DNA from 2 places in the Eubacterium ventriosum genome. Region 2 is predicted to be linked to the other one. Evidence: a T-box and tRNA genes for the amino acid it is inferred to sense, from the RefSeq annotation. Region 2 holds a T-box; the other holds one or more tRNA genes.
The links. A T-box is a leader RNA that pairs with one kind of tRNA and senses whether it is charged. The one in region 2 lies ahead of metG (methionine--tRNA ligase), so its partner is inferred to be a tRNA-Met.
Positions count from the first base shown of each region.

Region 1: it encodes a tRNA-Met, which carries the amino acid that the T-box ahead of metG (methionine--tRNA ligase) is inferred to sense. The anticodon was not compared.

Region 1 is NZ_CP102282.1:2,258,971-2,269,088, reverse strand. It holds gene NQ558_RS10195 (discoidin domain-containing protein) at 1-46, shown strand, start outside; gene NQ558_RS10190 (hypothetical protein) at 80-235, shown strand; gene NQ558_RS10185 (alkaline phosphatase family protein) at 434-3,055, shown strand; tRNA gene NQ558_RS10180 (tRNA-Val) at 3,136-3,208, shown strand; tRNA gene NQ558_RS10175 (tRNA-Met) at 3,235-3,308, shown strand; tRNA gene NQ558_RS10170 (tRNA-Met) at 3,370-3,443, shown strand; gene ispF (2-C-methyl-D-erythritol 2,4-cyclodiphosphate synthase) at 3,598-4,068, shown strand; gene NQ558_RS10160 (DUF2156 domain-containing protein) at 4,070-4,981, shown strand; gene NQ558_RS10155 (GNAT family N-acetyltransferase) at 4,999-6,015, shown strand; gene cysE (serine O-acetyltransferase) at 6,052-6,714, shown strand; gene cysS (cysteine--tRNA ligase) at 6,719-8,131, shown strand; gene NQ558_RS10140 (Mini-ribonuclease 3) at 8,143-8,610, shown strand; gene rlmB (23S rRNA (guanosine(2251)-2'-O)-methyltransferase RlmB) at 8,607-9,350, shown strand; tRNA gene NQ558_RS10130 (tRNA-Thr) at 9,413-9,485, shown strand; gene ilvN (acetolactate synthase small subunit) at 9,996-10,118, shown strand, end outside.
Region 2 is NZ_CP102282.1:470,380-480,497, reverse strand. It holds gene NQ558_RS02055 (BglG family transcription antiterminator) at 1-991, shown strand, start outside; gene NQ558_RS02050 (PTS sugar transporter subunit IIA) at 1,105-1,593, shown strand; gene NQ558_RS02045 (HPr family phosphocarrier protein) at 1,632-1,895, shown strand; gene ptsP (phosphoenolpyruvate--protein phosphotransferase) at 1,915-3,609, shown strand; gene NQ558_RS02035 (DeoR/GlpR family DNA-binding transcription regulator) at 3,817-4,587, shown strand; T-box leader at 4,657-4,898, shown strand; gene metG (methionine--tRNA ligase) at 4,955-6,901, shown strand; gene NQ558_RS02025 (TatD family hydrolase) at 6,914-7,693, shown strand; gene rsmA (16S rRNA (adenine(1518)-N(6)/adenine(1519)-N(6))-dimethyltransferase RsmA) at 7,693-8,559, shown strand; gene NQ558_RS02015 (N-acetylmuramoyl-L-alanine amidase family protein) at 8,692-9,417, shown strand; gene NQ558_RS02010 (L-threonylcarbamoyladenylate synthase) at 9,500-10,118, shown strand, end outside.

The DNA of each region.
Region 1 (10,118 bases), 1.1 Mb from region 2:
AAAAACAAAAGTTTATGGTTTATGGAGTAAACCTAAAAGAATTTAAAGAAAGTTACTTAAATTAGAATAAATTCAGAGTATGTTGTTGAAGGTTTCAGAAAGCAACTATGTAAGAGATTATGTTGCAAAAGCTTATTTAAAGATTAGTTATGCAGACGGAACAAGTGATGGCTTGATAGATGTTAATGGGCTTCCAACATTAGATGATGAAGGATGGTTTGATGAATTTAAATAAAAAACTTTAAAATGTGAAAATATTGTGTTAATATAAAAACGTTGCTTAAATATTTGATACGTAATTAGTTAGAAAAAAACTTTAATGTTTGGCAGGACGTTTTTGTAAAAGATAGATGGCCGAAATTAAGACCATCTATCTTTTTCTTTAAGCAGAGTAGTTGATAGACAAAAAGATAAAATGAACGGAGAAGTTAAAATGAAGTTTAATATTAAAAGCGAAGTAGACACAACTCGTAAAGAAATTGAATCTGCGTTGAAAAGCAATGAGCAGGAAAAACAAGAGGTTCAGTCATATCTTAATAAAAAGAAGAATAACAAAGTAAAATGGGACAGAACTAAGTGGATTATTTCCATAATTCTTTTATTGGCTGGCATTATTTTTATAGGAGTAAACAACGGATTGGCATATAGTACTGTTAGAACAGGACACAAGAAGTACGAAGATGCCAAGGTTTATTATTTAAAATCAGATAGTAAATGTACACAGGAATTTAAAGGTTATGACGGAACCTTGGAAGATATGTCTATTTATATAGACAATCAGGGAAGAGAAAGTTCAAAGGGTTCAATGATTCTTACTGTAGTTGACAAGGATGGAAATGAACTTGCAACTACTTCAAAACCGTTAACAGGAATGAAAACAAGAAAGTATACTCATTTTACTTTTGAGAAGCCTGCTAAACTAAAAAGAAATGAATATTATACACTTATAATTCAGTGTGAAGATGCTTATAATCCACAGAAATTTGGTGTATATACAACAGACAAAAATAACAGTTACTTAAAGAGTGGAACAATTGATGGGCAGAAGTTGGCTGATGGAGAAAAAATAGCCATTTCCATGGAATTTCAGTTTTATAACACAGGTGCTTTAAGAATAATGTTTGGAATGCTTATTCTTTCTCTTATTTTTGTTTTAGTACCTTTTGGAGTAATAGAAGAAAAGTTTAATAAGAAGTTTAACAAGAACATATCACTTGATAAGATTCTTTCGAGAATTTTATTCTGGGTATCTCCTATAGTTGCTTACTTTATGGTTGAAAGTTTGTCATCTTTTACTGTAGGACCTATTTTAGAGTCTTTGTTTACAGTAAGAGGATTGTTAAATATTATTATTTATTATATTGTGCTATTTGTATTTTTTGCAATTACGAACAAGACACAGTATTCAGCTATTTTAATGTGCATAGCAATGTTTGTTCTTGCGTTAACTAACTATTTTGTATTTGGCTTTAGAGGAATACCTGTGCTTGCGGCAGATGTTTTATCAATTGGAACAGCTTTAAATGTGGCAGATAGTTTTGAGTATACATTTGATATATATGTTCTTTGGGCAGTAAGCTTTTTAGTGGCATTCTCAGGAGCAATGTTTAGCTTAAAGAGCTATAAAGGATTAAAATTAAAGAAACGTTTGGTATCAGTAGCAGTTATTATTGCTATTGTTATCGGTGGATATAATTTCTATATTAATTCAAGTGGGGTAGTAAATGCTGGCATTATTGACAGTCAGTGGAAACCACAGTTAACATATGCTCAGAATGGCAGTGTGTTGTCATTTACAACATCTTGGAAATATATTAAGAATAATAAACCGGATGAATACTCAACAGACGACGTTGAAAAAATAGCAAAGAATTTTAAGTCAGATTCAACAGACAAAAATTCTGCAAAAACAAAGAAAATGCCTAATGTAATTGCAATCATGAATGAATCATTGGCAGATTTAAATGTGGATGGACCTTTTGAAACATCAGAGGATTATTTGCCATTTATTCATAGTCTTACAAAAAATACAATTAAGGGTAAACTTTATGTGTCGATTGAAGGAGCAAATACTGCCAACTCAGAATTTGAATTCTTAACAGGAAATTCATTGGCGTTTTTTGCACCAAGAGCAGTACCATATAACAATTATGTTAAGGGCGTTGTTCCTTCATTAACAAGAACTCTTGTATCTCAGGGATATATGGGCAATAATTCATATCATCCATATAAGAGAAGCGGATGGAACAGAGAGAATGTATATAACAGCTTAGGATTTAATCATTTCTATTCAATGGAATATTACAAAAAACCTGAGTTTATAAGAAACTTTATTTCTGACAAAACAGACATGGAACAGATTACAAAAGATTATGAAAAGGCAAGAAGCAAGTCATCTGATCCGTTTTATTTGTTTAATGTTACAGTTCAGAACCACGGCGGTTATGTTGGAAATAGAGGTTTTGTAGATGCTGACATTCAGGTAACAAACAGTATGTTAAGCTCAGATGAAGTAGAACAGTATGTTACATTGGCAAAGAAGTCAGATGAAGCTTTCGAGGAGTTGACAAAATATTTTGAAAAAGTGGATGAGCCAACTATTATTGTAATGTTTGGAGATCACCAGCCACCTCTTAGCACAGATTTTTACAGTAATATTTTTGGAAAGAAAATAGATAATTTTACAGCTAAGGATACTGCAACGTGGTATTCAACACCATACGTAATCTGGGCTAACTATGATATAGAAGAAAAGCAGAATGAGGATATGAGTGCAAACTATTTATCTTCATATCTTTTAAACCTTATTGGAGCGGATATGACAGGATATAACAAGTATCTTTTAGACTTACAGAAAAAGATACCTGTTCTTACCGGATTGTTCTACCAGGGAGATGATGGAGAATTTAGAAATATAGATGAAAAGTCAAAATATACTAAATACATAAATGAATACTCAAAAGTTCAGTATAATGGTTTATTTGATAAAAAACATAGAGTGGAGGATTTCTTCTTCCTAAAAGATGGAGATTATCAAGTGAAAGAAGATAATTAAAAAAAGTTTGAAAAAATAAAAAAAGTTGTTGACAAATGTTGCCTAAACGTATATATTAATAGAGCAGTTTAAATCTGTAAGGGATCTTAGCTCAGCTGGGAGAGCATCTGCCTTACAAGCAGGGGGTCACAGGTTCGAGCCCTGTAGGTCCCATTACATTTTTAAATAAGCAACTTTTCGGCGAGATAGCTCAGTTGGCTAGAGCACGCGGTTCATACCCGCGGTGTCGAGGGTTCGAATCCCCCTCTCGCTATTTTTTATTGCTTATTGCAATAAGAATTGAAGAATTAACTTCAATAGTAATATACGATTATGGCGAGATAGCTCAGTTGGCTAGAGCACGCGGTTCATACCCGCGGTGTCGAGGGTTCGAATCCCCCTCTCGCTACTTTTTTTATGCAAATATGGAATGTAAAAATGGCAGAATCACTTTTACATTCCTTTTTTTATCTAAAATTATTTCATTTTTTATTCTATTGATACATTTATCGAAAAATGTGGTATACTAAAACAGAATGTGCGTTGAGCGAGGTGAATGTAATATGAGAATAGGAATGGGCTATGATGTTCATAAGCTTGTTGAAGATAGAAAATTAATACTTGGTGGAGTGGAAATTTCTTATGAGAAGGGATTGCTTGGTCATTCAGATGCGGATGTTGTAGTACATGCCATTATGGACGCATTACTTGGAGCAGCTGCACTTGGAGATATAGGAAAACATTTTCCGGACACTGATCCTAAATATAAGGATATATCAAGCATTGAATTACTTAAACATGTTGGAAAACTTTTAGATGAGAACAATTACAGAATTGGAAATATAGATGCAACAATTATTTGTCAGAGACCAAAGCTTGCACCATACAGAGAACAGATGATAAAAAATGTTGCTAAGGCATTAAACGTAGATACATCAAAGGTTTGTATCAAAGCAACAACAGAAGAAGGACTTGGATTTACAGGAGAAGGGCTTGGTATTTCATCACAGGCCATAGCCTTATTGGAAAATTAAAATGGAAGAATATAATTTACAGGAAATAAGAATAGAGGATTATAATAGTATAAAAGAATATTATCAGATGAGAAGGCCGGAGACGGCAGACAGCAATATACTTGATTTATACATTTGGCTTAACTGTTATCCAACATGGTATTTTACTAATGATAAAGGATTGATGTGGGTAGCAAAAAGTGAAGATGGACAATATTATTCTTCAATACCCTGTTGCAAAGATGAAGATTTAAAAGAATGTTTTCTTGAAACTCAGAAGTATTTTAATGAAGTACTTCAAAAGAAGCTTGTTATGTATGTGGTGGACAGGGCAGCAGTTGACTTGTTACAACTTCCGGAAGATGAATATGTTGTAGTTCCTGACAGAACATATGCAGATTATGTTTATGATGCTGAAAAATTACGTACATTTAGCGGGAAAAAATACCACAAAAAGAAGAATCACTTAAATGCTTTTAAGAGGGAATATGAAGGCAGATATGAGTTTAAATTTTTAAGCAAAAAAGATGAACCTGAAATATTGGATTTTTTAGAAGATTGGAAGAAGCACAAGAGTGATACTGAGGAACATGAATTTATTGACAGTGAAGCTGTTGGAATTAAATATATTCTTGAACATGAAGAAGTGTTTGATTATAAAATAGGCGCAGTTTATGTGGATAATAAGCTGGAAGCTTTTACAATCGGTAATTACGAAAGTAGGGAAGATATGGTTTATATTCCGGTTGAGAAGGCGAATCCTGAAATCAGAGGGCTTTATCCATATATTTGCAGCCAGTTTCTGATAGAAGCTTTTCCTGAAGCAGGAAAAGAAAACAGGGAAGATGATATGGGATTAGAAGGACTTAGAAAATCAAAATTATCATATAATCCGATTTATATGGTGGAAAAATATACTATAATTCAAAAATAAAGGGCTTAGGAAACGTTATGATTAGATATCTTGAAAATAATGAAAAACAAAATATCAGACCATTATATGAGCACTGTTTTGATGATACAAAAGAGTACACTGATTACTATTTTCAAAATAGATTGCCGGGCAATCATGTTATTGTAAATGAAAGAGATAACAAGATAGTGAATTGTGTTCATCTTATCCCAAAGACAGTTATACTTGGAAAACTAAAGACAAACATTATTTATATATATGGTGTTGGTACTTATGAAGAGTATAGAAAACAGGGAATTATGTCAGAAACATTTAAATATTTGCTAAAAGATATGTTTATGGATATGGAAGCTTTCACATATCTGATACCTTCAGATGAAGGAAAGGCAAAGGTTTATAGCGGATTGGGATTTGAATATGTTATGGATAAGCAGGATTTAAAACCTGTTGATCAAAGAAAGAAAGCTACTCATTCCCTTATTTACAGAAAAGCTGAAAAGTCAGACTTAATCAGACTTGCCATATTTGCTCAGGCATCAATGGAAAAAAATTATAGCGTAAGCCTTGCAAAAGACAGCGATTATTTTAAGAAGATTAATGAACTTATAAAAATCGAAGGTGGCGACATTGATATTTATGTTGAAAATAAGGTTATTGTAGGGTATAGAATATGGATAGATGGTGAAATCCTTGAAGAAGTTCTTGATCCGTCAATACAGAGTCTTAACTGGCTTGAAAGCACAGGAAAACCTTATGTTATGGCAAGAATCATAAACATCAGAAAGACAGTAAGACTTTTAGGATTTCAGGGAGAAGGAAGAAAGATTTTAAAGATTACAGATCCGGTTCTTGAGGAAAATAACGGTTGCTTTATATTGACATATGGACACGGTAATGTAAAATTGGATAAAGTAAAAGAAGAACAGTTAATGGAAGATATTGAGTTTGATTTGACTATTGGAGAGTTGACAGCTCATATTTTTGGTTACAAAATAATAGAAGGTTTACCTTTGGTATGTAAGAAGGACAGCTTTTTTATTAATGACTATTTGTAAGATATTAACATATATATATAAATAAAAAGTGAAAGTGTGTATAAAGTGGGATTTTGGAGTTATTACAAAGAAGAAGTTAAAGTTATAAGGGATAGGGATCCGGCCATTAAGAAGGACATTGAAGCTATACTTTATCCTAGTTTTTGGGCGATATATAATTATAGAAGGGCTCACAAACTTTATGAACGGGGAAAGGTTTTTAAGGCAAGAAGGATTTCTCAGAGAACAGCCAGAAAGACAGGAATAGAAATACATCCGGGTGCCAAGATTGGCAAGGGACTTTTTATAGACCATGGGCATGGCGTTGTTATTGGTGAAACAGCTATTTTAGGTGACAATATTACTTTGTATCAGGGAGTTACTCTTGGAGGAACAGGAAAGGAACAGGGTAAGCGTCATCCTACGCTTGAAGACAACGTTTTGGTTGGTGCAGGAGCAAAAGTCCTTGGTTCCTTTACAATAGGCAGAAATTCAAAGATTGCAGCAGGTTCTGTTGTACTTGAAGAAGTGCCACCTTATTCTACAGTTGTAGGAGTTCCGGGAATTGTAGTTAAGAGAAATGACGAGGCAGTTCCTTGTTATGATCTTGATCAGGTTCACATTCCACATCCTGTACAGAATGAATTAAAGAGATTAAGTGACGAAAATACAAAACTTAGAGAAATGATAGACCAAATTAACAACAAAATTAAGGAGTAAAGCTATGAAAATATACAATACGTTAACAAAGAAAAAAGAAGAATTTGTACCTCTTGAAGAGGGAAAGGTAAAAATGTATGTTTGTGGACCTACAGTTTATAACCTTATTCACATTGGAAATGCCAGACCAATGATTATATTTGACACTTTCAGAAGATATTTGGAATATAAGGGATACGATGTTAACTATGTATCAAACTTTACTGATGTAGATGACAAGATTATCAAGAAAGCGATTGAAGAGGGAACAACAGCAGAAGAAATTTCACAGAGATATATTAAAGAGTGCAAGAAAGATATGCATGATTTAAATATTGAACCTGCAACAACTCATCCACTTGCAACTCAGGAAATTGATGGAATGATTGAAATGATTAAAACATTAATTGATAAGGGTTATGCTTATGATGCTGACGGAACAGTATATTACAGAACAAGAAAGTTTAAGGATTATGGAAAACTTTCAAAGAAGAATATTGATGATTTGGAAGCAGGTCATAGAGATATAAAGGTTGCAGGAGAAGAATCAAAGGAAGATCCTCTTGATTTCGTGCTTTGGAAACCTAAGAAAGAAGGAGAACCTTCATGGCCATCACCATGGAGTGACGGAAGACCGGGATGGCATATTGAATGTTCAGTTATGTCAAAGAAATATTTAGGAGATGAAATTGACATTCACGCAGGTGGAGAGGATTTAATATTTCCACATCATGAGAATGAAATTGCACAGAGCGAAGCTGCAAACGGATGTGAATTCTCTAAATATTGGATGCATAATGGCTTCTTAAATATTAACAATAAGAAGATGTCAAAATCATTAGGCAATTTCTTTACAGTAAGAGATATTTCAGAAAAATATGACCTTCAGGTTTTAAGATTCTTTATGCTTAGTGCACACTACAGAAGCCCACTTAACTTTAGCGATGACCTTATGGAATCAGCAAAGAACGGACTTGAAAGAATAATCACATCAGGAGCAAAAATTAGAGATATTATTTCTAATGGCAAAGACGGAAAAGTTACAGATGCAGAAGCTAAGTTATTAGATGAAGCAAAAGAATATATTACTAAGTTTGAAGAAGCTATGGATGATGATTGCAACACAGCAAATGCAATTTCAGCAGTATTTGAATTAGTTAAGTTTGCTAACAGTAACTTAAATGAAGGAAGCACAAAAGAATTTGCTGCAGGTGTATATGAAATTTTAGATAAGCTTTGCAATGTACTTGGAATTATTCTTGAAAAGGAAGAAGAAAAAGTAGGCGATGAAGATTACATTGAAGAAATGATTGCAAAGAGAGCTCAGGCAAAGAAAGATAGAGATTTTGCAATGGCTGATCAGATTCGTGATGAATTGGCAGCAAAAGGAATTGTATTAAAAGATACAAGAGAAGGAACAAAGTGGTCAAGAGCTTAATTAGTGGTAATATGGAAGAAAATAAAATTTTAGGGGAACATAGTGATTTGTTCCAAATTATAAAAGATACAATGGAGTTAAAGGATATTGACATAATTAATTATTCACCTTTGACTCTGGCATATATAGGCGATGGAATTTATGAAATCGTAATTAGAACCATAATTGTTGACCAGGCAAACAGACAGGTTAACAAGATTCATAAGGCAGCATCAAATCTTGTAAAGGCACACACTCAGGCAGAAATGATTTTTGCAATAATGGATAAGCTTACTGAACAGGAACTTGCCATTTACAAGCGTGGCAGAAATGCCAAGGCAGTAACCCGTGCAAAGAATGCGTCAATGTCTGACTACAGAACAGCTACAGGATTTGAAGCTTTAATGGGATGGCTGTATTTAACAAATAAGTCTGAAAGAATGATGCTTTTAATTAAAGAAGGCTTAAGTATTATAGAAAAGGAAGAAGATAGCAAATGAGATACGAGGAATTTACGTTAGAAGGACGTAATGCGGTAATAGAAGCATATCGTGCCGGAAAAACAATAGATAAGCTTTTTGTTTTGGAACATTGCAAAGAAGGTTCAATGAACACAGTGCTTCGTGAAGCAAAAAAACATGACACAGTAATTAACTATGTTAAAAAAGAACGTCTTGATCAAATGTCAGAAACAGGAAAGCATCAGGGAGTAATCGGCTATCTTGCTGCTTATGAGTATGCTACAGTTGATGAAATCTTAGATAAGGCAAGAGAAAAAGGCGAATCACCTTTTGTAATCTTACTTGATGATATTGAAGATCCTCACAATCTTGGTGCGATTATAAGAACAGCAAACCTTGCAGGAGCACATGGCGTAATTATTCCAAAACATCGTGCTTCAGGACTTACTGCAACAGTTGCAAAAACATCAGCAGGCGCATTAAACTATACACCTGTTGCCAAAGTAACAAACATTTCAAAGACAATCGAAGAATTAAAGAAAGAGGGAATGTGGTTCGTCTGCGCCGACATGGGCGGAACAACAATGTATGACCTTGACCTTAAAGGCTCAATTGGACTTGTGATCGGAAACGAAGGCAAAGGAGTCAGCAGACTTGTAAAAGAAAAGTGTGACTTTGTTGCTTCAATTCCAATGTTTGGAGATATCGATTCCCTTAATGCTTCAGTTGCAACAGGAGTTTTGGCTTACGAAATAGTACGCCAGAGAATGGGAAAGTAGAAGAAAAATGACTTGTTAAGAAACAACTATTATGATATACTTTCTAAGTCTTTTGTAGATAAGCTGTCTTGGCTCAGTCGGTAGAGCGTCGCCTTGGTAAGGCGGAGGTCGGGGGTTCAAGTCCCCTAGACAGCTTTAAGAATGAAATAAGAAATATATGATTTTTTAATCAATGTGATATTGTGTTGAGATGAACCGGACCAGTGTTAGCTGGTCCGGTTCGTTCATTTAAATGTTATGAATTGAAGAATGTATAAGCAAGAAAATGAATGATATTTTCATAACTTTAGATAGAGAATTTAAGTAAAGTTATGATTAGTAAAGGAAACATATAATGAAATGTTGTGAATTTCATAACTTTAGGTACATTTTTGCACGAAAGTTATGTTGATTTCAATAGAAAGCATTGCGCAAAAGATTTTCGCACACCACAATGCTTTTGAAAACGAAAAGAACACGAATTAAAATCAATAGTCGAGTTTGAACTATAAACACGAATGTAGCGATTTTAAGCATTTTACAGATTAAAAATTGTCATACAAAAGGTTAAAAATAATCAAGGTACATCAGTGCCTAACTTATTGACAAAAAATACATATGTGATAAGATTATAGGAGCACAACGCTAAGAAAAGAGGATATACATATGAACAAAAAAGTATTATCAGTTTTAGTAGACAATACATCAGGTGTATTGAATAGAGTAGCAGGATTATTCAGCAGAAGAGGTTACAACATTGACAGTCTTACTGTTGGTGAAACAGAAAAT
Region 2 (10,118 bases):
TTTAAATATTGATCTAACATCTAATGAATTGTTAAAAATAAGTATGGAGAATTTTGTTCCGTCATCACTTATAAGAACTAGGTACGGAATTGAGGCGACAAACCCATTCCTTGGCGACATAAGAGAGATGTATTCAGGAATATTTGCAACATGTTTTACGTTAACAAGGTTTTATGAAAAATATTGTGGAGCAATACCAACAGATCATGAAATATCGTTTCTTGCCTTGTTTGTAGGTGGGGCACTTCACAGAAATGTAAAAACAATCAGGGCTGTTATTCTTGGAACAAGCGGAATTGCTGCATCAACAATTGTTGCCAGAAAGATTGAAAGCAGAATAGAAGAAATAAAGATTGTGGCGATTTTGTCATCAGAATTAATGGACACTATTGACCAGTATGATTGTGACATAGTTTTATCTACGATTTCTTCTTTTGAATATGAAGACAAGGTGGTTCATATATCACCGATTATAAGTGCAGAGGATGAGAAAAACATAAAGAGTAAGTGCTTTGAAATAATTTCACATCCGGAGCTTCAGAAACAGGGATTTTATTCGTTAATAGATATTGACAATATTCTCTTTGTTAATGAAAAATTAGATAAAGAAAAAATCTTAAAGGAAGCATGCAAAAAGCTTTATAACGGAGGTTATGTTAACAAAGATTTCTTTGATGACGTAATGAAAAGAGAGAAGATTGAACCTACGGCAATAGGTAACGGCGTGGCAATACCACACGGAACTCCTGATAATGTTATAAAGCCTAAGGTATTTGTTGTACGACTGGCACATCCTATTAATTGGGGGGGAAAGATGGTTGATACAATATTTGTATTGGCAATTAATTTCGACAATATTGGAAGCACTAAGGCATTCTTCCATGATTTTGCAAGACTTTTGGGATCTGGTGATAAGATTGCTAGAATAAGAAAATCATCGGATATTAGAGAAATGGAGAAAATTCTAAAAGAAGAATTGTCTTGGGAGTAAAAATATAAAAACGATACAACCTTTATAATTAAAAGGCTTGATGGAAATTGCACTAAGTTTAGTGCAATTTTCTTTTTTTGGAGAAATTGAAAAAAAATTTATAACAATATAGAATGAAAACACAGGAAAGTGGTAATTTAAGAAAAGGAGGCAAGGTTTTGGCTGAAAAACTTATTGATAACGATTTTGTTATGTTTGATTTAGAGGCAGACAGTTCAGAAGAAGTTATTAGAAAGATGGCAGATGTCATGGAACAGAATGACAGACTGATTGATAAGGAAACATATGTGGCAGATGTGCTACAGAGAGAAAAAGTGTCAGGAACAGCAGTAGGATTTTCAGTTGCAACACCTCATGCAAAGTCAGAAGGCGTAAAGTACGAAACCTTGGCTTTTGCACATCTTAAGAAACCAATTGTTTGGGATGGAAAGGAAGAAGTCAGCATTATATTTATGATTGGCGTTCCATCACCTGCAGCAGGAAACAGACATTTGGAGATTTTGGCATCACTGTTTAGAAAAGTTATTTATGATGACTTTCGCGAGAAACTTGTTGAGGCTAAGAAACCTGAAGAAATAGTTTCACTGCTTGAAGCATTATAGAAAATATTAAAAATTTTATTATTTAGGAGGATTAAAAAATGTTATCAAAGACTTTAACAATCGAAAATTCAGAAGGATTACACATGAGACCAGCAGGTGTTGTAGCAAAGGAAATGGGAAAATTCGTATGTGACGTAACAATCGTATTCGGCGATAAGAGAATCAACGCTAAGAGTCTTATCAACATTATTTCAGCTTGTATTAAGACAGGTGCAGAAATTACATTTGAATGTGACGGAGAAGATGAAGAAGCAGCAATGGCTAAGGTTGAAGAACTTGCAAGCCAGAACTTTGGTGAATAATTTATAAGAGGTAAGAGATATGTACAAGGGTATAGCAGGATCTGAAGGAATTGGTATCGGAACAGTAGTTTTAATTGAAGAACATGAAATTAATATTGAAACTAAGAGAGTTGAAGAAACCGGAGCTGAAATTGAAAGATTACAGAATGCCATTGAAAAGTTTGTGGCAGATACAAATGTTATGGCTGAAAAAATGGATATTACTGTAGGAAAGAAGGATGCTGATATTTTAAGAGGTCATATCCAGATGCTTCAGGATCCAATGATTGAAGAACAGATTTCAGCTTTGGTTATTAGTGAAAAGATTACAGCAGAAATGGCTGTAGAGCAGGTATTAGAACAGACAGCAGAAATGTTTTCACAGATTCCTGATGAATTACTTCAGCAGAGAGCAACAGACTTTAGAGATATTAAGACAAGAATGCTTAAGATTTTATTGGGAATAGAAGATGTTGATATTTCACAGGTACCCGCAGGAACAGTTATCGTAGCAAGAGATTTAACACCTTCTATGACAGCAGGAATTAATCCGGAGAACATCGAAGGTATTCTTACGGAAGTAGGTGGAAGAACATCTCATTCAGCTATTCTTGCAAGAGCAATGGAAGTACCTGCAGTATTAAGTATTGAAAATATTTGCAGTATTGCTAAGAATGGAGATAAGGTAGTTCTTGACGGAACAAGTGGAGAAGCTATTTTAAATCCTGATGATGAAACAGTTGAAAAGTTCAAAAAGATGTACAGCGATTATCAGAATGAAAAGGCATTGTTAAAAGAATATGCAGGCAAGCCTTCACAGACTAAGGATGGCGTAAAAGTTGAATTAGTATGTAATATTGGAAAACCTGCAGATGCTAACAAGGCTGTTGAATGTGATGGCGAAGGTATTGGACTTTTCAGAACAGAATTTTTATTTATGGATAGAGATTCTATGCCTACAGAAGAAGAACAGTTTGAAGCATATAAGGAAGTAGCAGAAAAGATGAAAGGAAAACCGGTTATCATCAGAACACTTGATATCGGTGGTGACAAGGATGTTCCATATCTTGGATTGGAACATGAAGACAACCCATTCCTTGGTTTTAGAGCTATTCGTTATTGCTTACAGAGAAAAGATATTTATGAGATTCAGTTAAAAGCTTTGCTTAGAGCCAGTGCATTTGGAAAGATTAAGATTATGGTTCCACTTGTAACAGGTGTTGATGAATTAAGACAGGTTAAGGCTATGATTAAAGAAATTATGGCTGAATTAGATAAGGAAGGCGTAGCTTACAATAAGAACATTGAAGTTGGTGTAATGATGGAAACACCTGCAGCCTGCATGGTGGCAGATGTTCTTGCAAAAGAAGCAGCTTTCTTTAGTATCGGTACAAACGATCTTACAGGATACACAATGGCAGTAGATAGAGGAAATGCAAAGGTTGCATATCTTTATTCAACATATAATCCGGCAGTACTTAGAGCAATTAAGCGTATTATCGAATGTGGTAAGAAAGAGGGAATTATGGTAGGTATGTGTGGAGAAGCAGCAGCAGATTCAAAACTTATCCCACTTCTTTTAGCATTTGGTTTAGATGAATTTAGTGTAAGTGCTACAAGTGTATTAAAGACAAGAAAGACTATTTCCGATTGCACAATGGATGAATGTAAGGCATTAGCTGATAAAGTTATGGCATGTGTAACAGAGGAAGAAGTTTTAGAAATTTTAGGATAGTCATAAATCAATAAATAAATGCATATTTTTGGTTTGTTAACGGAGAGCAATTATAACAGGGAGAAATCTTTGGTGTAATTGCTCTTTTCCTTTCTATTTTTTTCGAAAAATAAGTAGTTTTATACAAAAAGTTATGTAACCCTTGACAAAACCCTGAAAATATTAAGAATATAAAGTATAGATTAATGTACGAAGAAGGGGGAAGTTATGCTTGCAAGAGAACGACAAAATACAATTGTTGAAATAGTAAACAGAGAAGGTTCAGTAAGAGTAAAAAATTTAAGTAAAAAATTTGGAGTAACAGAGGATAGTATTAGAAAAGACTTAGCTCATTTAGAAAAAGACGGAATGTTAAAGAAGACTTACGGTGGGGCAGTAAGAGTCAGGACAAACAGTCATGACAGATATGTTTCACAGAGAATAGGTAAGAACGTAGAAGAGAAGCGTGTAATAGCAAAAAGGGCTTATGAAATAATTCAGGACGGCGATGTTATTTTTCTTGATATTTCAACCATAAATATTGAACTGGTAAAACTTATAGTTGAGGCAGACAGACCGGTTACAGTTGTTACAAATATGATTGATGCCATACTTATAATGCTTTATGAGAAGGATACCAAGACTAAACTTATTTTCCTTGGTGGAAAATTAAACAGGGGCAGAGATGGTTTCGTTGGAACAATAACTAACAGAAATATCTCTAACTATCAGTTTGATAAGGCATTTATGGGAGTGGTTGGAATAGATGTCAACAGAAACAGAGTCTATACATATGATACGGAAGATGCATTAACAAAGAAGTCTGTAATGGAAGTAAGTAATGAGTGTTATATGCTTATGGAAAGAGAGAAACTTTCTAAGGATGGCAATTACAAATATGCCGGCATAGACGAGTTTACCGGATTAATTATGGAAGAAAGTGTAGAAGGCACCATAATGTCAAAATTAAAGTCCTATAATATTGATATATATTGTTAACAGATAAGCTGTGTAATTAAAATTAAAATTGACAAATTTGCCATTAAATAATAGAATTGTTAGCAGATGGTAAACATAGTGAAGGGAAGAGTATCCTTAAAGATAGCATACAGAGAGTCTGAAATGGTGAGAACAGGCAGTGAAGAGTAAGGTGAAGATGGCCCCCGAATGGCATCGGTGAGTGCTACATAAGCCGGTGACGGGAACACCCGTTATAGTGTAAATAAGGTTGGAATGTGTTTTGTAATTATTAAGAATACTATTCCGATAAAGTAAAGTGGTACCACGAAGTTTACGCTCTCGTCTTTATGATGAGGGCGTTTATTGTATTTGAAATTCTTATTTTGGAAAGGAAATTGGCAGGAAAATGAGTAAAACGTATTATTTAACAACAGCCATTGCTTACACATCAGGAAAGCCTCATATTGGTAATACTTATGAAGCAATTTTGGCTGACAGTATTGTAAGATTTAAAAGACAGCAGGGATATGATGTAAGATTCCAGACAGGAACTGACGAACACGGTCAGAAAATAGAATTAAAGGCTGCGGAAGCAGGAATTACACCAAAGGAATTTGTAGATAATGTTTCCGGTGTTATTAAGGAAATCTGGGATTTAATGAATACATCATATGATAAATTCATTAGAACAACTGATCCAGACCATGAAAAACAGGTTCAGAAGATTTTTAAGAAACTATATGATCAGGGAGATATTTATAAGGGACATTATGAAGGAATGTACTGTACACCTTGTGAATCTTTCTTTACAGAATCACAGTTAGTAGATGGAAAGTGTCCTGACTGTGGCAGAGAAGTAACACCTGCAAAGGAAGAAGCATATTTCTTTAGAATGAGTAAATACGCAGACAGATTAATTGAACATATTAACACACATCCTGAATTTATTCAGCCTGAATCAAGAAAGAATGAAATGATGAACAACTTCCTTCTTCCGGGATTGCAGGATTTATGTGTATCAAGAACATCATTTAAATGGGGAATTCCTGTAGACTTTGATCCAAAGCACGTTGTTTATGTATGGATTGATGCATTATCCAACTACATTACAGGTTTGGGATATGATGTTGATGGAAACAATGATCCTTTATATGATAAGTATTGGCCGGCCGACCTTCACCTTATTGGAAAGGATATTTTAAGATTCCATACTATTTATTGGCCAATTATGCTTATGGCTTTAGATGTTCCACTTCCAAAGCAGATTTTCGGACATCCTTGGTTATTACAGGGTGACGGAAAAATGAGTAAGTCAAAGGGTAACGTTATTTATGCGGATGACTTGGCAAATCTTTTTGGTGTTGATGCCGTAAGATATTTCGTGCTTCATGAAATGCCATTTGAAAACGATGGAACTATTACTTGGGAATTAATGGTTGAGAGAATGAACTCAGACCTTGCTAATACATTAGGAAATCTTGTTAACAGAACAATTTCAATGTCAAATAAGTATTTTGACGGAGTTGTAAGCAACAAGGGAGTTGACGAAGAAGTTGACGATGACTTTAAGAAGGTTATTTTGGATACACCTGTTAAGGCAGCTGAAAAGATGGATAAGTTAAGAGTTGCAGATGCAATTACAGAAATCTTCACATTATTTAAGAGATGTAATAAGTACATTGATGAAACAATGCCTTGGGCACTTGCTAAGGAAGAAGATAAGCAGGACAGACTTGCCACAGTACTTTATAACTTAATTGAAGGTATTACAATTGGCGCAAGCCTATTAGAGCCATTTATGCCTGAAACATCAAAGAAGATTCTGGCTCAGATTAATGCACAGCCAAGAGCTTTTGAAGACATGACAGAATTTGGCAAATACCCATCAGACAACAAAGTAACAGAAAAACCGGAAATCTTATTTGCAAGAATGGATATTAAGGATGTTATGGAAAAGGTAGAAGAAATTAAGGCAGCTCAGAAGGCTGAAAAAGCAGAGGAAAAATATCCTGAAGTTGAAAAGAAACCTGAAATTACAATAGATGATTTTGATAAGGTTCAGATTCAGGTAGGTGAAGTAATTAAGTGTGAACCTGTTCCAAAGGCTAAGAAACTTCTAGTTTCGCAGATTAAGATTGGAGCAGAAACAAGACAGATTGTTTCAGGTATTGCAAAATACTATAAACCTGAAGAAATGGTAGGAAAGAAAGTTGCCGTTATTACTAACTTAAAACCATGTAAGCTTTGCGGAGTGGAATCACAGGGAATGATTTTGGCAGCAGGTGATGACGAAGGAAACCTTTCAGTTGTAACAGTTGATAAAGATATTGTTAGTGGAAGCGAAATCTGCTAAATCGGAGGAAATATGATTTTTGATACACATGCACATTATGACGATGAAGCATTCGATGATGACAGAGAAAAGTTATTAGAGAGAATGCAAAACAGAGGTGTAGAATATATCGTAAACGTAGGCGCAAGTATGTCATCATGTAAAAGCACAATAGGTCTTGTGAGACGTTTTCCATATGTTTATGGAGCATTAGGCGTTCATCCGGATGAAGTTTCAGAACTTACGGAAGAAGATTATCAGTGGCTTAAGAAAAGCATTTACAAGCCTAAAATCGTTGCAGTAGGCGAAATAGGCTTGGATTATCATTGGAATGATAATAAAGAGCAGCAGATAGAATGGTTTGAAAAGCAAATGGATATTGCAAGAGAGGCTGAATTACCGATTATTATTCACAGCCGTGATGCGGCAAATGACACATATGAAGTTATGAAGGCTAACAAGGCTGATGAAATCGGTGGAGTAATTCATTGTTTTTCTTACACAAAGGAAATGGCAGAAAAATTCCTTGATATGGGATTTTATCTGGGAATCGGTGGTGTAGTAACATTTAAAAATGCTAAGAAATTAAGGGAAGTTGTAGAATATATGCCAATGGATAGAATGGTAATAGAAACAGACTGTCCTTATTTAACACCGGAACCAAACAGAGGAAAGAGAAATGATTCCTTTAATCTGCCTTACGTTGTAAATAAAATAGCAGAGATTAAGAACATTAGCCCTGCAGAAGTTATTGATATTACTTCAAATAATGCAAAAGACCTTTATGGAATAGGCAGAAAGAGGTTTGATTAATGGCATATCTTGGAACACCAAGTGCAACAAAGGAAATAATAAATAAATATAGCTTTGCTTTCCAAAAAAAATTCGGACAGAACTTTTTAATTGACTCAAATGTATTGGAAAGTATTATCAGAGGAGCTGAAATAACAAAAGATGATTTCGTTTTGGAAATCGGCCCGGGAATAGGAACGATGACACAGTATCTTTGTGAAGCTGCAAGACAGGTTGTGGCTGTGGAAATTGATAAGATGTTAATTCCTATTTTGGAAGATACATTGTCAGAATATGATAATGTGGAAGTTATAAATCAGGACGTGCTAAAGGTTGACATAAAATCTTTAGCAGAGGAAAAGAATAATGGTAAACCAATTAAGGTTGTTGCCAATTTGCCATATTACATAACAACACCTATTATTATGGGATTGTTTGAGAGTGGTGTGCCAATTGACAGCATTACAATAATGGTTCAAAAAGAAGTGGCGGACAGAATGCAGACAGGACCGGGTTCAAAGGATTATGGGGCATTGTCATTGGCAGTTCAGTACTATGCCACTGCAAAGGTTATTCTTAATGTGTCAGCAACATGTTTTATGCCAAGACCAAATGTTGATTCAGCGGTAATAAAGCTAACAAGACATAAAGAACCTACAGTTAATGTGGCAGATGAAAAATTAATGTTTAAAATCATAAGAGCTTCTTTTAATCAGAGAAGAAAAACATTAGTTAACGGATTGAAAAATTCACCGGAGCTTAGTTTTTCTAAGGAACAGATAGTTAAGGCCATAGAAAAAATAGGAAAACCGGAAACTATAAGAGGTGAGGCATTGACTTTAGAAGAGTTTGCAGAACTTGCAAATGCCTTTACAGAATTAAAATAAGATTTTAAATTAAATCATAATAGAATAAAAATCATATTAGAAACGCAGAATAATTTAGATGGAAGTTTAAATAGTTCTGCGTTCTTTTTATGCTTAGAAATTCATATATTGTAGAAAAAAATTGGAATGTTTATGCTTAAAAATAAAATAAAAATCAATATGGTAATGTCCGTGGTTCTTCTCGTGTCAATGACAATAATAGCCTGCAACATGGATAAGGTAGCTACAGTTGAAATGGAAAAAGAAAATAAAAATGTTAAAACTAAAAATGGCAAAGTTGTTGTAATTGACCCGGGACATGGGGGAGATGATCCGGGAAAAGTGGGCGTTAATGGCACAAAGGAAAAAGACGTAAACCTTGCCATTTCTAAATGCCTTAAGAAAGTTTTGGAAGATAACGGATTTGATGTGGTAATGACAAGAAATAAAGATGAGATTCTAAATGAGGGAGGAAAGTTTTCCAAGGTTGGAGATTTAAACAAAAGATGTAGCATAATAAATAATACATACCAAATAAACAGTAATAGCATTATGATAAGCATTCATCAAAACAGCTTTACAAACCCAAATGTAAAAGGTGCCCAAAGCTTTTTCTATGAAAAATCAGAAAAAAGTAAAAAGCTTGGATTAATACTTCAAAATCATTTGAACAAAAAAATTAATACAGAAAAAGAAAAGGCGGCAAAGCCTAACAACAGTTATTATATGCTTATAAATTCTAAATGTCCGGGAACAATAATAGAGTGTGGTTTTTTAAGCAACCCAAGTGAGGAGGAAAGTCTTTCAAAGGAGGAATATCAGAAGAAACTGGCGGAAATAATATGTACCGGAATTAAAGAATATTTTGGAGAAAAATAGGTAATGGTAATAGTTAATATAATTTGTAAAATGGGGTAATATATGATAAAATAGACAAGATAAAAATTAGATGAGGCGTAAGATGAAAACTATAATAAAAAAAACCAGTGTAGACAATATAGATATGGATACAATTAACCAGGCAGGAGAGATTATAAGACAGGGTGGTCTGGTTGCTTTTCCTACAGAAACTGTTTACGGACTGGGAGCAGATGCATTAAATGAAGAAGCGGCAGCAAAGATTTATGCTGCAAAGGGACGCCCATCAGACAATCCGTTAATTGCCCACATAGCAGATTTGGAAATGCTTAAACCGTTGGTTGAAGAGATACCACCGGTGGCTGAGAAATTAATGGATGCCTTTTGGCCGGGACCTATGACACTTATATTTAATAAAAGTAATCTGGTACCAAAGGGTACAACAGGAGGCTTGGACACAGTTGCAGTCAGATATCCTAATCACCCTATTGCACAGGCACTTATTAAGGCGGCTGGTGTTAGTATTGCGGCACCAAGTGCTAACCTTTCAGGAAAACCAAGCCCGACTTTAGGGGAACATGTAATAGATGACATGGACGGTCGTATTGATATGATTATTGATGGCGGAATGGTAGGAATGGGACTTGAATCAACTATCATTGACGTAACAGTTAATCCACCAATGATTTTAAGACCAGGATTTATTACATACGAAATGGTAA